Regions from separate parts of the Oceaniradius stylonematis genome, predicted to be linked through region 3. Evidence: predicted binding sites of a transcription regulator. Region 3 holds the regulator's gene; each other region holds the start of a gene.
What was found. The regulator PhoB, encoded in region 3, activates phosphate uptake and scavenging genes when phosphate is short. The targets are predictions, from matches to a motif close to TGTCATNNANCTGTCAT.
Positions count from the first base shown of each region.

Region 1: a site for PhoB is predicted at 1,988-2,004, ahead of ACOQOU_RS15800 (RNA degradosome polyphosphate kinase). Genes of this name have one in related genera too.
Region 2: a site for PhoB is predicted at 1,896-1,912, ahead of ACOQOU_RS06065 (esterase-like activity of phytase family protein). Genes of this name have one in related genera too.
Region 4: a site for PhoB is predicted at 1,470-1,486, ahead of ACOQOU_RS12220 (PhoX family protein). Genes of this name have one in related genera too.

Region 1 covers NZ_OZ244994.1:3,203,115-3,206,320, reverse strand. Annotated here, with positions in the region: gene ACOQOU_RS15800 (RNA degradosome polyphosphate kinase) at 1-1,859, opposite strand, end outside; gene ACOQOU_RS15795 (HdaA/DnaA family protein) at 2,030-2,728, opposite strand; gene ACOQOU_RS15790 (AI-2E family transporter) at 2,753-3,206, opposite strand, start outside.
Region 2 covers NZ_OZ244994.1:1,226,558-1,229,763, forward strand. Annotated here, with positions in the region: gene ACOQOU_RS06065 (esterase-like activity of phytase family protein) at 1-1,847, opposite strand, end outside; gene ACOQOU_RS06070 (DUF1013 domain-containing protein) at 2,078-2,791, shown strand; gene ACOQOU_RS06075 (GNAT family N-acetyltransferase) at 2,822-3,206, opposite strand, start outside.
Region 3 covers NZ_OZ244994.1:2,231,342-2,234,547, forward strand. Annotated here, with positions in the region: gene pstB (phosphate ABC transporter ATP-binding protein PstB) at 1-222, shown strand, start outside; gene phoU (phosphate signaling complex protein PhoU) at 264-983, shown strand; gene phoB (phosphate regulon transcriptional regulator PhoB) at 1,020-1,712, shown strand; gene ACOQOU_RS11025 (GcrA family cell cycle regulator) at 1,821-2,366, opposite strand; gene ACOQOU_RS11030 (aspartate aminotransferase family protein) at 2,719-3,206, shown strand, end outside.
Region 4 covers NZ_OZ244994.1:2,482,665-2,485,870, forward strand. Annotated here, with positions in the region: gene dnaK (molecular chaperone DnaK) at 1-621, shown strand, start outside; gene msrB (peptide-methionine (R)-S-oxide reductase MsrB) at 712-1,230, opposite strand; gene ACOQOU_RS12220 (PhoX family protein) at 1,490-3,206, shown strand, end outside.

The DNA.
Region 1 (3,206 bases), 970 kb from region 3:
AGATTGCGCGGCATCAGGTCGGCCGAACCCATGTAGATGATCGCATCCTCGGACGGCAGGGCGTTGCCATTGCCGAAGCAATAGATGCGGCTGTGTTCGAGGAAACGGCCGACGATCGACTTGACGCGAATGTTTTCCGAAAGGCCGGGCACCTGCGGGCGCAGGCAGCAGATGCCGCGCACCACAAGATCGATCTCGACGCCGGCGGCGCTTGCCTCGTAGAGCGCGTCGATCAGATGGCCGTCGACCAGCGAGTTCATCTTCATCCAGATGCCGGCCGGCCGGCCCGCGCTCGCATGAGCCGTTTCGGCCTCGATCAGGCCCACCAGCCGGTCGCGCATATGCATGGGCGAGACGGCAAGACGCATGTCCTCGGGCGGGTCGGCATAGGAGGTGATGAAGTTGAAGACCTGCGCCACATCGTGGGCCAGAACCGGATCGCAAGTGAAGTAGGACAGGTCCGTATAGATCTTCGCGGTTATGGGATGATAGTTGCCCGTGCCCAGATGGACATAGGAACGCAGCCCGTTCTCCTCGCGGCGCACGACGAGCGACATCTTGGCGTGGGTCTTCAGTTCGACGAAGCCGAACACGACCTGCACGCCGGCGCGCTCGAGATCGCGCGCCCAGCGGATGTTGGCCTCCTCGTCAAAGCGGGCCTTGAGCTCGACAAGCGCGGTCACCGACTTGCCGGCCTCGGCGGCGTCCATCAGCGCGCGGACGATCGGGCTGTCGTTCGAGGTCCGGTAGAGCGTCTGCTTGATGGCGATGACGTCCGGGTCGGCCGCCGCCTGACGCAGGAACTGGACGACCACGTCGAAGCTCTCATAGGGATGGTGGACGAGGATGTCCTTCTGGCCGATGGCGGCGAGACAATCGCCATTGTGCTCACGGATACGCTCGGGAAAACGCGCGGTGTAAGGCGCGTAGAGCAGATCGTCGCGCGGCACCTTGACGATCTCCGAGACGGTGGTGAGCGCCAGAATGCCGGGCTGAACGGAGACCCGCGCCTCCGGCACGCCCAGTTCATGGGCGACAAACTCCCTCAGGGTTCGCGGCATCTCATGGTCGAACTCGATGCGGATCACCTGGCCGCGGCGCCGGCGCTTGAGCGCGCTCTCGAAGAACCGCACCAAGTCTTCGGCCTCTTCCTCGACCTCCAGATCGCTGTCGCGGATGATGCGGAACGTGCCCTGCCCGCGTATCTCGTAGCCGGGATAAAGCTGGGCGATGTAAAGGCCGACAATGTCCTCAAGCGAGATGAAGCGGAAATTCGGCGCCTCGGTGGGCAGCGCAACGAAGCGCTTGAGCGCGGTCGGCAGGCGCAGAAGCGCGTTCATGACCTTCTTGGTCGTGCGGTTGACCAGTTGCAGCGCGATCGAAAAGCCCAGATTCGGAATGAACGGGAACGGATGCGCCGGGTCGATGGAAAGCGGCGTCAGAACCGGAAAGATCGTCTGCAGGAACTCGTCCTCCAGCCATTCCCGGTCCTCGTCGGTCAGGCTCTCGGCCCGAACGATCGCGATGCCGGCCTGCGCCATCTCCTCGCGCAGTTCGGACAGGACGACCTGCTGTTCGGTCTGAAGGCGGGCGATCTCCTCGAGCACCATGTCGAGTTGGTCTTCCGGCGTCCGGCCATCGACCGAGCGCTCGGAAACGCCCTCGCGGACCTGACCGGCAAGGCCGGCGACGCGGACCATGAAGAACTCGTCTAGATTGGCCGCCGAGATCGACAGGAACCTGAGGCGTTCGAGCAGCGGCTGACGCTCGTTGCGGGCCTCGTCCAGAACGCGCCAGTTGAACTGCAGCCAGGAAAACTCGCGGTTGATGAAGCGCGAAGGGTCGTCCTGGGCGATCATCGCCACGGGCGACGTCGGTGCGCCGTGCACCTCGCCCTCATTCTCGTAACTGGCGGCGACCTCCTGAAGGTCCGTCTTGTCCATGGCCATTCCCGTGCTGCGGTTTCGCTCCGCCCTAGTCCACAATTACCACGATTTGGTGACAGTGCGAGCGCTTCGGCCGATCATGCTTAAAGGCCCAGCCGGCCCTGATCCTGCTGTGAAATCTCGCGCAGCACTTCGGCGGCCAACGGCCGCGTGATCGACATTTTGCGGGCCAGCGCCACCTCGTCGAGCCGCACCACGATATCGGCGAGTGCCGACAAGGAACGTTCGAGACGCGGCAGCAGGTAGGCGACCACCGCCGGATCGACGGCAACCTGCCGGTCGGCGAAGAGTTTGACGGCCACCGCGCGCAACAGATCGTCGTCGGGCAGGCCCAGACTGGCGACGGTGGCGGCGCGGAAGCGCGAGGCGAGGTCGGGTGTCGCCAATACCCAACCGGACGGGGCGGTCTCAGCGGTGATCAGGATCGATCCGCCCGAGCCGCGCACCGCGTTCAGAAGGTGGAAGAAGGCCGCCTCATCCAGCCCGTCCGGTGCCAGCCCGTCGCACAGGACCGGCGTGCCCGCCTGGGCTGCGTCGAGGTCGGCGGCAGAGGGCCGCCGCGGATCGGCCATCGCATGGGCGCCGGACACCGACCGCCAGACAGAGGCAAGATGCGTCTTGCCGCTGCCCGGGCCGCCTGCGACCGCCGCAAAGGGCGATGCCCATTCCGGCCAGCGATCGACCAGCGCCGCCGCGTCGCGATTGGCATCGGTGACGATCAGGTCCTCGCGCGTCAGAGATGGCGCGCGGCCCAGATCAAGCAGCATCTGTCGGTCGGGCATGACGGTCCCATCATCGCGTCCGGGCTATCGGCCCTGATCTTCGGATGACCCCGCATACAGGTCGGAATCCAGATATCGGCCGACGGCAAAGCGCACCAGAACGCCGACTGCGGCGGCGGCCGGAACGGCGATCAGCATGCCGGTAAAGCCCAAAAACGAGCCGAAGGCGAAAAGGGCGAACATCAGCCAGACCGGGTGCAGGCCGACGCTGTCGCCGACCAGCTTGGGCTGCAGAATGTTGCCTTCGACGGCCTGGCCGCCAAAGAAGATGGCCGCGATGACCAGGATCATGATCCAGTCCGGCCAGAACTGCACCAGCGCAACGCCGATCGAAAGCACAAGCCCCACCAGAGAGCCGACATAGGGAATGAAACTGATCAGGCCGGCGAAAAGGCCGATCAGCAGGCCAAAATTGAGGCCGGCGATGGTCAGGGCGATCGCATAGAACAGGCCGAGGATCAGGCAGACGGTTCCCTGC
Region 2 (3,206 bases), 1.0 Mb from region 3:
CAGCCGGCGCCCTTTTGCTCGAGCGGATAGCGCACCGCGCCCCATTCTTCGGTTCCGGTGTTGTAGGCGACCAGCTTGACGAAACCGTCCTCGTCATCGGCCCATTCGCGCTGGATGGCGACCCACAGCGTATCGCCGACCCTGGTCACGCCTTCGGCGCCGAACCGCTTTTCGACCGCCAGCAGTTCGGGCGGGAAAGCGACGCTTTCCTCGATCTCGCCATCGGCGTTCACATGGTAGAGCCCGTGCGGGACCATCCGGTCGGTGCGGCCTTCGGAGGCCAGCCAGAACCCGCCCTCTCCGTCCGGTGTGATGCCTTCCAGATCGAGAAGCTGGGCATTGGCCCCGCCGCGGGTGACGCGCGTTGCCGCAATGATCCGGGCCGGCGTCTGGTTGGCGTCGATCGTGAAGATCGTCGGCTGCATCGCGTAGAACGAGTCGTTGACAGCGTACAGAATGCCCGGCTGCTCGGGATCGGCGGCAAGGCCGGACAGCGCGCCAAAGCCGACCGGGCGGCCCGCATCGTCCATCATCGAGCGGATCGTCGGATATTGCGCTTCACCCTCGCCCAGCTCGTAGATCGTGACATGGCTGCGCACGCCGCCATCCTCGATCAGGTCCACTTCATTGGCCACCGCCACGAGATTGCGTCCGGGGATGGCCACCGCGCCTTCCGGGCCCAGCGCCGTCGGCAGGATCTGCACCAGTTCCGGCTCGCCCTCGGGATTGTCCCGGTAGACGCCGATCACCGAGCCGCGTTCGCTGAGGAGGAAGATGTGGGTCGCGCCACCGATCTCGGCGACCTCCATGCCCTCGGGCTCGACACCCTTGTTGCCGGAGCGACGCTCGGGATAGTGGCCGATCATCGCCACTTCATATTCAAACGAAAGGCCGCTTTCGTAGAGCGCGTCGCCGTCCTTGGAGAAGATGGTGAAGCCGCGCGATCCGCCTTCATAATCGCCCTCGTTCGCCGTGACGATCCGGTTCTCGTCCAGCCATTTCACCGCATCGGGCTCGCGGACGACGCCTTGGAGCGTGCCGTCGAAGGTCAGCGCGCGCTCTTCGTCGATATCGACATTGTCGAGATCGACGGCGCCCGCGGAAAAGTGCGAGACGATCTCTCCGGTCTCGCCGTTGAAGATGGCGATATGGTTGTTTTCCTGCAGCGTGACGACGACTTCATTGGCCGTGTTGATGTCGACGAACTCGGGCTCCGGATCATCGCCCGCCACCTTGGCCAGGCCGGTCAGGTCGGCAACGACCCGGCTGTCGCAATCGATCGCACCGCCATCGAGCGCGAAGGTCACGGCAAAGCCGGCCGGCATCTGCGGAATGACGCCGTCATTGAGATCCTCGTCGCGCTCGTTCTCGATGGCGATCGCCACCAGCGAACCATCGGGCGACACGGCAACCGAATCGGGTTGACCGCCCAGATCGCAGCCATGGGCGACTTCGCCCGAAGAAAGATCGACCGAAACGATCGTGCCGGACGGCTCGGTGTAGCTTTCCGACGTGTTCAGCCCGACAATGGCGTGGCCGGCCCGCACGGCGACGGCGGTCGGCTCGCCGTCGAGCGCGACAAAGCCGGCGGCGGCCGGATTGGCCGGATCGGAAATGTCGATCATGCCGATGCCGCCCAGCGGGCTGTCCGAATAGACCAGCATCATGCCGTCCCCGGTCGCGTCGATGATCTCGGCGGAGCTTTCGCTCTCCTGCCCCATCGCGTCGGGAATGTTCGTGTTGACCGGAAAGGAAGCGACACGGTTGAAGGCGTCGGCATGGGCGTGTGCCGCAAGGGCGGCGGACAGGGCGACAGCGGCGGCGGACGACAACAGGATTGTGCGCATGGTGGAAGCTCCCTCGGGTCAGCGATGGAGCCGTCTTTTCCCGGACCGGTGACAGTCGCGTGACGCTTTGATGAAACAAAGATGACTGTTCACAGCCATGCGCGGCATTGCACTCGGGCGCCGCGCGGCGTATATCGGCAAAATCTTCCGGACATTGGTGGCTCAGCCCACGCCCGCGACACCGGCGCGGACGAACGGGAAAGCTTTATTCGCACGAAAGGTTCACGCAGATGGCAAACCAGCTTCTCATGCCCAAGGCGACCGCCGTTTGGCTGGTCGACAATACCGGCCTCACCTTCGACCAGATCGCCAAATTCTGCGCGCTGCATCCGCTCGAGGTCAAGGCGATCGCCGACGAGGAAGCGGCGCAGGGCATCAAGGGGCTCGACCCGGTGACCACCGGCCAGCTTTCGCGCGAAGAGATCGAAAAGGGCGAAGCCGACCCCAACCATGTGCTCAAACTGTCCGATCCCAAGGTTCGCGTGCCGCAGGCCAAGCGCAAGGGCCCGCGCTATACGCCGGTCTCCAAGCGTCAGGACCGGCCCAACGCAATCCTGTGGCTGGTGCGCTACCATCCCGAGCTGAAGGACGCGCAGATCTCGCGTCTCGTCGGCACCACCAAGAACACGATCGAACAGGTGCGCAACCGCACTCACTGGAACTCGGCCAATCTGCAGCCGGTCGATCCGGTGGCGCTCGGCCTGTGCTCGCAGATCGATTTGGACATGGAAGTGCAGAAAGCCGCCAAGAACCGCCCGGCCGAGCCCGAGACCGAGGCCGGCGACACGCTGCTGCCCGCCGCGCAGACCGAATCCATGCCGGTCTTCGAGGGCGGCGACACCCACACGCCCGCACCTGCGAGCGAAGAAGACGAGATTGACGCCGATGCCGTCTTCGCCAAGCTCAACGCGCTGAAGAAAGACGACGACACCAAGGCGGAATAACGCCCTGCCCCGGTCGTATCCGGCGCCGGGTCAGCCGGCGCAGCCTTGCGCAGCCGGAACGGCTTGCCCGTGGTCGTAGCCGACCAGACCGGCCAGCTCTTGGATGATCTCATCGTTGCCCGACGGATGAGCCAGAAGCCGGCGCGGATCGACCGGGCCGGGCAGCCTCAGGCGCCCGGCAGGCACCTGCCGGAAACCGAGCGGCGCGTAATAGGGCGCATCGCCCACCAGCAGCACGTAAGCGCTGCCCGGCGTCGCCGACGCGGCATCCACCGCGCGCCGCACCAGCGCGCGCCCGAAACCCTGGTTCTTGTAGTCGGGCGCCACCGCCAGCGGCCCCAGCAGATGGCCGCGATGGCCGCTTTCCGCCGTGACGACCGGTGTCAGCCGCACAGAGCCGAGCAGACCGCCGCCC
Region 3 (3,206 bases):
GATCCGATCGCCACGGCCATCGTCGAGGAACTGATCGACGAACTGCGCCAGAACTACACGATCGCGATCGTCACCCATTCCATGCAGCAGGCCGCGCGCGTGTCGCAGCGCACGGCGATGTTCCATCTGGGCGAGCTGGTGGAAGTGGACGACACCGAGACGATGTTCACCAACCCGTCCGAAAAGCGCACCCAGGACTATATCACCGGCCGCTTCGGCTGATCGCCACGACCCGCCTTCCGAACAGAAACGGAACCAAGAACATGTCCCAGCACACGGTCACCGCGTTCGAAGAAGACATGAGCTTCCTGGCTCACAAGATTGCCGAGATGGGCGGTCACGCCGAGCGCATGATGGAACAGTCGGTGCGCGCGCTGGTCGAAAACGACCTGCAGCTGGCGCGCCGGGTGGTCACCGACGATCTGGTGCTGGACGAAGCGCTGCGGCTGATCGACGACAAGTCGGTGCTGGTGATCGCCCAGCGCCAGCCCGTGGCGAGCGATCTGCGCGAGGTCTTCGCCGCCATCCGCATCTCCACTGACCTCGAACGGATCGGCGATCTGGCCAAGAACATCGCCAAGCGCGTCGAGGCGATCAATGAAGGCAAGCATGGCGTGCGCCTGGTGCGTGGCATCGAGCATCTGTGCGAGCTCACGCTGGCGCAGCTCAAGGAAGTGCTTGACGCCTACGGCACGCTGTCGACCGACAAGCTGTCCATGATCCGCGACCGCGACGACGAGATCGACGCGATGTACACATCGCTGTTTCGCGAACTTCTCACCTATATGATGGAAGACCCGCGCAACATCACCACCTGCACCCATCTCCTGTTCTGCGCCAAGAACATCGAGCGCATCGGCGACCACGCCACCAACATCGCCGAGGCCGTCTATTACATGGTCGAGGGCGACCGGATGCCGCCGTACCGGCCCAAGGACGACAAGAGCCACAAGATCAGCGTCGAGGCCGGAGAGGGGCAGTAGGCCAACACGCTGCACGACTGACGGAAGACGACGGACATGGGTGCGACACCAAGGATCATGGTCGCTGAAGACGAGGAAGCCCTGAGCGTCCTTCTTCGCTACAATCTGGAATCGGAAGGCTACACGGTCGAAACCGTGCTGCGCGGCGACGAGGCGGAGATCGCGCTGCGTGAGACGCCGCCCGATCTGCTCATTCTCGACTGGATGCTGCCGGGCCTCAGCGGTATCGAACTGTGCCGCCGCCTGCGTGCCAGAACCCAGACGCAGCGCCTGCCGATCATCATGCTGACCGCGCGCGGCGAGGAATCCGAGCGCATTCGCGGCCTGTCGACCGGCGCCGATGACTATGTGGTCAAGCCTTTCTCGACCCCCGAACTGATGGCCCGGGTCAAGGCGATGCTGCGCCGTGCCCGGCCCGAGATCATGGCATCGCTGCTCAAGGTCGGCGACATCGAGCTCGATCGCGAGACCCATCGGGTCTACCGCAACGGGCGCGAGATCAAGCTCGGGCCGACCGAGTTCCGGCTTCTGGAATTCTTCCTTCAGGCTCCGGGCCGCGTCTTTTCGCGCGGTCAGCTTCTCGACGGGGTCTGGGGCGAGAACATCTATGTCGACGACCGGACCGTCGACGTGCATATCGGCCGCCTGCGCAAGTCGATCAATTTCGGCCGCCTGCGCGATCCGATCCGCACCGTGCGCGGCGCCGGCTACGCGCTCGAAGGCTCCTGAGCCGCGCAGACACGTTCAAGCGCGACAACGCCCGACACAGAAGACCGCGGCACCGGGCCGCGGCCAATTTGTTACGCCATGTTTTTGGGGAGAAGCCTTGGAACCGTTCTAGCGGGCGCGCTTACGGTCGTTCTGCTGGAAGGCCAGCTTGCCGTGATATTTGCAATAAGGCGAACCGTCGTCGGTCCCGTGGCCGCAAAAGTAGAACTCGTCCGTCAGCGGGTCGCCATAGGGCCATTTGCAGGTGTTTTCGTTCAGTTCGGTCAGCATCAGCCGCTTGGCGATCGGCACGACGACATCCTCGATCGGGCGCGTGTCGGGTACGACCAGGGCTTGCGGGTCGGCATCCTGCTTGAGCGCGGTTGCCGCCATGCCTTGCCTGACGCCGCCACGCTGCATGGCCGAACCATAGGCATTGGTTCGCGCGCCGCCGCCGCCGCCGTTGCCGAGATTGGTGCGTGGTGCCGACGGCCGCTTGATCTTCGGCGCCGCGCTCTTGGTGCTTTTGGCGCGGCCCGAAAGCTTGAGCCGGTGCACCTTGCCGATCACAGCGTTGCGGCTCACGCCGCCGAGCTTGGCCGCGATCTGGCTGGCGCTCAGCCCGTCGGCCCAAAGCTTCTTCAGCATTTCAACGCGTTCGTCGGTCCAGCTCACGATCATCTCCGTTTCGACAGGCAGAATCCGGACCCGTTGCTCGGCCTTGAGGACAAGGGCCGGCGACGATACGCAAAACCGGGGAACGTCATTCTGCTTGGGCGTTTGCTCCGGCTGACAAGCTACAATATCGGTTGACTCCTGTTCAAGAGTCGGCTCGTCGCATGGGAATCGTTTTGTGCTTTTTCCCCAACTTGGCCCGACGGCGAGTATGCCGGGTCCGCCGCGCGAAGGCGGCACGATTGACGAAACCCGCCGGCGGCTCTAAGGAGATAACGGCCGCTCGCAAGGGCGGTTTTTGTGTTTTCAGCCCGGCGCCGACCGCTCCGGGCAAGCCGCCGGACGCCGTTCGATGACCAGCCAATCGGCCCTGTTCGACACTTATGCCCGTGCGTCGCTCACTGTCGAGCGCGGCGAAGGCTGCTGGCTGCATGACACGGACGGCCGCACCTTTCTCGATTTCGGCAGCGGCATCGCGGTCAACGGGCTCGGCCATGCCCATCCGCATCTGATTTCCGCGCTCACCGAGCAGGCCGGCAAGCTTTGGCACACATCCAACCTCTACCGCATTCCCGATCAGGAGCGGCTGGCCGAACGCCTGTGCGCGGCAACATTTGCCGATCGCGTCTTCTTCACCAATTCGGGTGTCGAAGCGGTCGAATGCGCGATCAAGACGGCGCGCCGTTACTTTTATGCGAAAGGCGAGCCCGATCGGGTCGGCATCATCACCTTCCAGGGTGCCTTCCACGGCCGTACGCTGGCGACCATCGCCGCCGGCGGCCAGGCCAAATATCTCGAAGGCTTCGGTCCCAAGGCCCCCGGTTTCGACCAGGTCCCCTT
Region 4 (3,206 bases), 250 kb from region 3:
CAGGGCGAGCGCGAAATGGCCGCCGACAACAAGCTGCTCGGCCAGTTCGATCTGGTCGGCATTCCGCCGGCGCCGCGCGGCATCCCCCAGATCGAGGTGACCTTCGATATCGACGCCAACGGCATCGTCAACGTCAAGGCCCAGGACAAGGGCACCGGCAAGGAGCACGAGATCCGCATCCAGGCTTCGGGCGGACTGTCCGACGAGGAAGTCGAACAGATGGTCAAGGACGCCGAGGCCAATGCCGAGGCGGACAAGAAGCGCCGCGAGGCGGTCGAAGCGCGGAACCAGGCCGAGTCGCTGATCGACTCGACCGAAAAGTCGCTGTCCGAGCATGGCGACAAGGTGTCCGAGGAAGACAAGACGGCCATCGAGGACGCGATCGCCGCGCTCAAGGAAGAGACCGCCGCCGAGACCCCCGACGCCGAGGCGATCACCGCCAAGACGCAAGCGCTCGCAGAAGCCTCGATGAAGCTCGGACAGGCCATCTATGAAGCCACCCAGGCCGAGGAACAGGCCGCCGCCGAAGGCGATGCGGAAGCCGACGCCGCCTCTGACGATGTGGTCGATGCCGATTTCGAGGAAATCGACGACGACGAGGACCAGAAGAAGGCGTCGTAAGCCGCTCGCCTTCGTTCACGCCATCAAAAAGGCCGATCCGGGAAACCGGATCGGCCTTTTTTCTTTGCGTGCTGTCTGGCGTAAGTGCCGTCAGCCGTAGACCGGCTCGGAGCCGTCGGCGGGCGTGAACTTCAGCGCCACGCCATTGATGCAGTGGCGCTTGCCGGTCGGCTGCGGGCCGTCATTGAAGACATGGCCCAAATGACCGCCGCAGCGGCTGCAATGCTCCTCGGTGCGCGGGATCAGCAGCTTGTAGTCGGTCCTGTAGGCAACCTTGCCCTCGATCTCCTGCCAGAAGCTCGGCCAGCCTGTGCCGCTGTCATATTTGGTCTCCGACAGGAACAGTTCCTGGTCGCATCCCGCGCAATGGAAGACGCCGGCGCGCTTCTCGTCGTTGAGCGGGCTGGTGAACGGGCGTTCGGTCGCCTCTTCGCGCAACACCGCATACTGCATCGGCGTCAGCTGCGCCCGCCATTCTTCCTCGGTCTTGACGATTTCGAAAGCGCCGTCCGCGGCAGCTGTCGCCGGGTTTGCGCCCCACCATTTGAAGATGCCGGCGGCAGCGGCGCCGCCGAGGCCCAGCGTCAGGAATGATCGTTTCGTCACCATGGCAAACTCCCGTGTCGAACGTGAAGATAGCGGTCGTGTCGGCGGTTTGCATCTCACCTTCGTCCACGATTTCGTGAACGCGAGGTAAGCCCTGTGCCGATGCGACAATTCGCGCAGCAAGGAATGGGGCACGAGCTTGGAATCCTTCCAGATCGAAACATGCCTGTCACACAAAAGTTGCAAGCAAGGTTTGGTGCCGCGGCTGCGCCCAAAGCCGGATGCGCGCACACACGTCAAAAATGACACCCGGAGGACTTCCATGGATCGCAAGCAGATCATCAACGACCCTGCGCACGGCAACCGTGCCGAGGCGTTCGAGGCATTCGACGACATCCCGACCAACCCCAATCTCGGCAACACGATCGGCGATGTGATCAACCGCCGCTATGGCCGCCGCGACGTTCTGCGCGGCGTGCTGGGCGTGACGGCCACTGCGGCCCTGTTCGGCACCTCGGCCCTAACCGCGCCCGGACAGGCGCTCGCAATGACCGAGGGCGACCGCTTCAACTTCACCGAACTGCGCTGGGGCAACGACCAGACCCATCACATCGCCGACGGCTTCGATGCGGACGTGCTGATCCGCTGGGGCGATCCCATCATGGCCGATTCGCCTGAATTCGACGTCATGAACCAGACCGCCGAAGCCCAGGCCAAACAGTTCGGCTACAACAATGACTATGTCGGCTTTGCCGAGATCGAGCCCGGCCGCGGCATGCTCTGCGTCAATCACGAGTACACCAATGAAGAAGTGATGTTCCCCGGGATTGGCCGCCAGGACCGGTCCGGCTTCGAGCAAATGACCAAGGAACTCGTCGACATCGAAATGGCCGCTCATGGCGGCTCGGTCTTCGAGATCGTGCGCGGTGAGGACGGCAAATGGTCGGTCAACCGCGACAATCCGAACAACCGCCGCATCACCGCCGAAACCCCGATCACCTTCTCGGGTCCGGCTGCCGGCCATGACCGCCTGAAAACGAGCGCCGATCCCACCGGCATGAACGTGCTGGGCACGATCAACAATTGCGCCGGCGGCATGACGCCCTGGGGCACCTATCTGATGGCCGAGGAGAACTTCCACGGCTATTTCTGGACCGACACGCTCGACGCCGAAGGCGATCCCGACCTTTCGGCCCAGCCCGAGGCCGCCTCGATGGAACGCTATGGCGTGCCGGGCCGCTGGTATGCGTGGGGCAAGTTCCACGACAGGTTCAACATCGACAAGGAGCCCAACGAACCGAACCGTTTCGGCTACATTGTCGAAGTCGATCCGATGAACCCGGACGCGACACCCATCAAGCACACGGCGCTCGGCCGCTTCCGTCACGAAGGCGCCGAGACAACCGTTGCGTCCGATGGCCGCCTGGTCATCTATTCGGGCGACGACAACCGTTTCGACTATCAGTACAAATGGGTGTCGGCCGATGCCGTGACCGACGAAAACTCGGTGTTCGGCTCCTCGCTCCTGTCCGAAGGCACGCTCTATGTGGCGCGCTTCAACGATGACGGCACCATCGACTGGCTGCCGCTGGTTCATGGCGAAGGCCCGCTGACCGCCGAGAACGGCTTTGAAAGCCAGGCCGACATCGCCATCGACACGCGCCTTGCCGCCGATCTTCTGGGCGCGACGCCGATGGATCGTCCTGAGGACGCCCAGCCGCGCGGCGACGGCACGGCCTACATCATGCTGACCAACAACAGCCGCCGCACGCCCGAGCAGGTCGATGCGGCCAACCCGCGTCCGGAATCGAACTTCGGCCACATCATCGAGATCAAGGAAGAGGGCGGCAACCACTCGGCGACGACCGGCACCTGGTCGATCTTGGTCAAATGCGGCGATCCCTCGATCGCCGAGGTGGGCGCCCAATGGCACCCGGAAACCTCCGAACATGGCTGGTTCGGTTCGCCCGACAACTGCGCCATCGACGCCGACGGCCGTCTGTGGATTTCCACCGACCAGGGATCGAACTGGGCCAAGA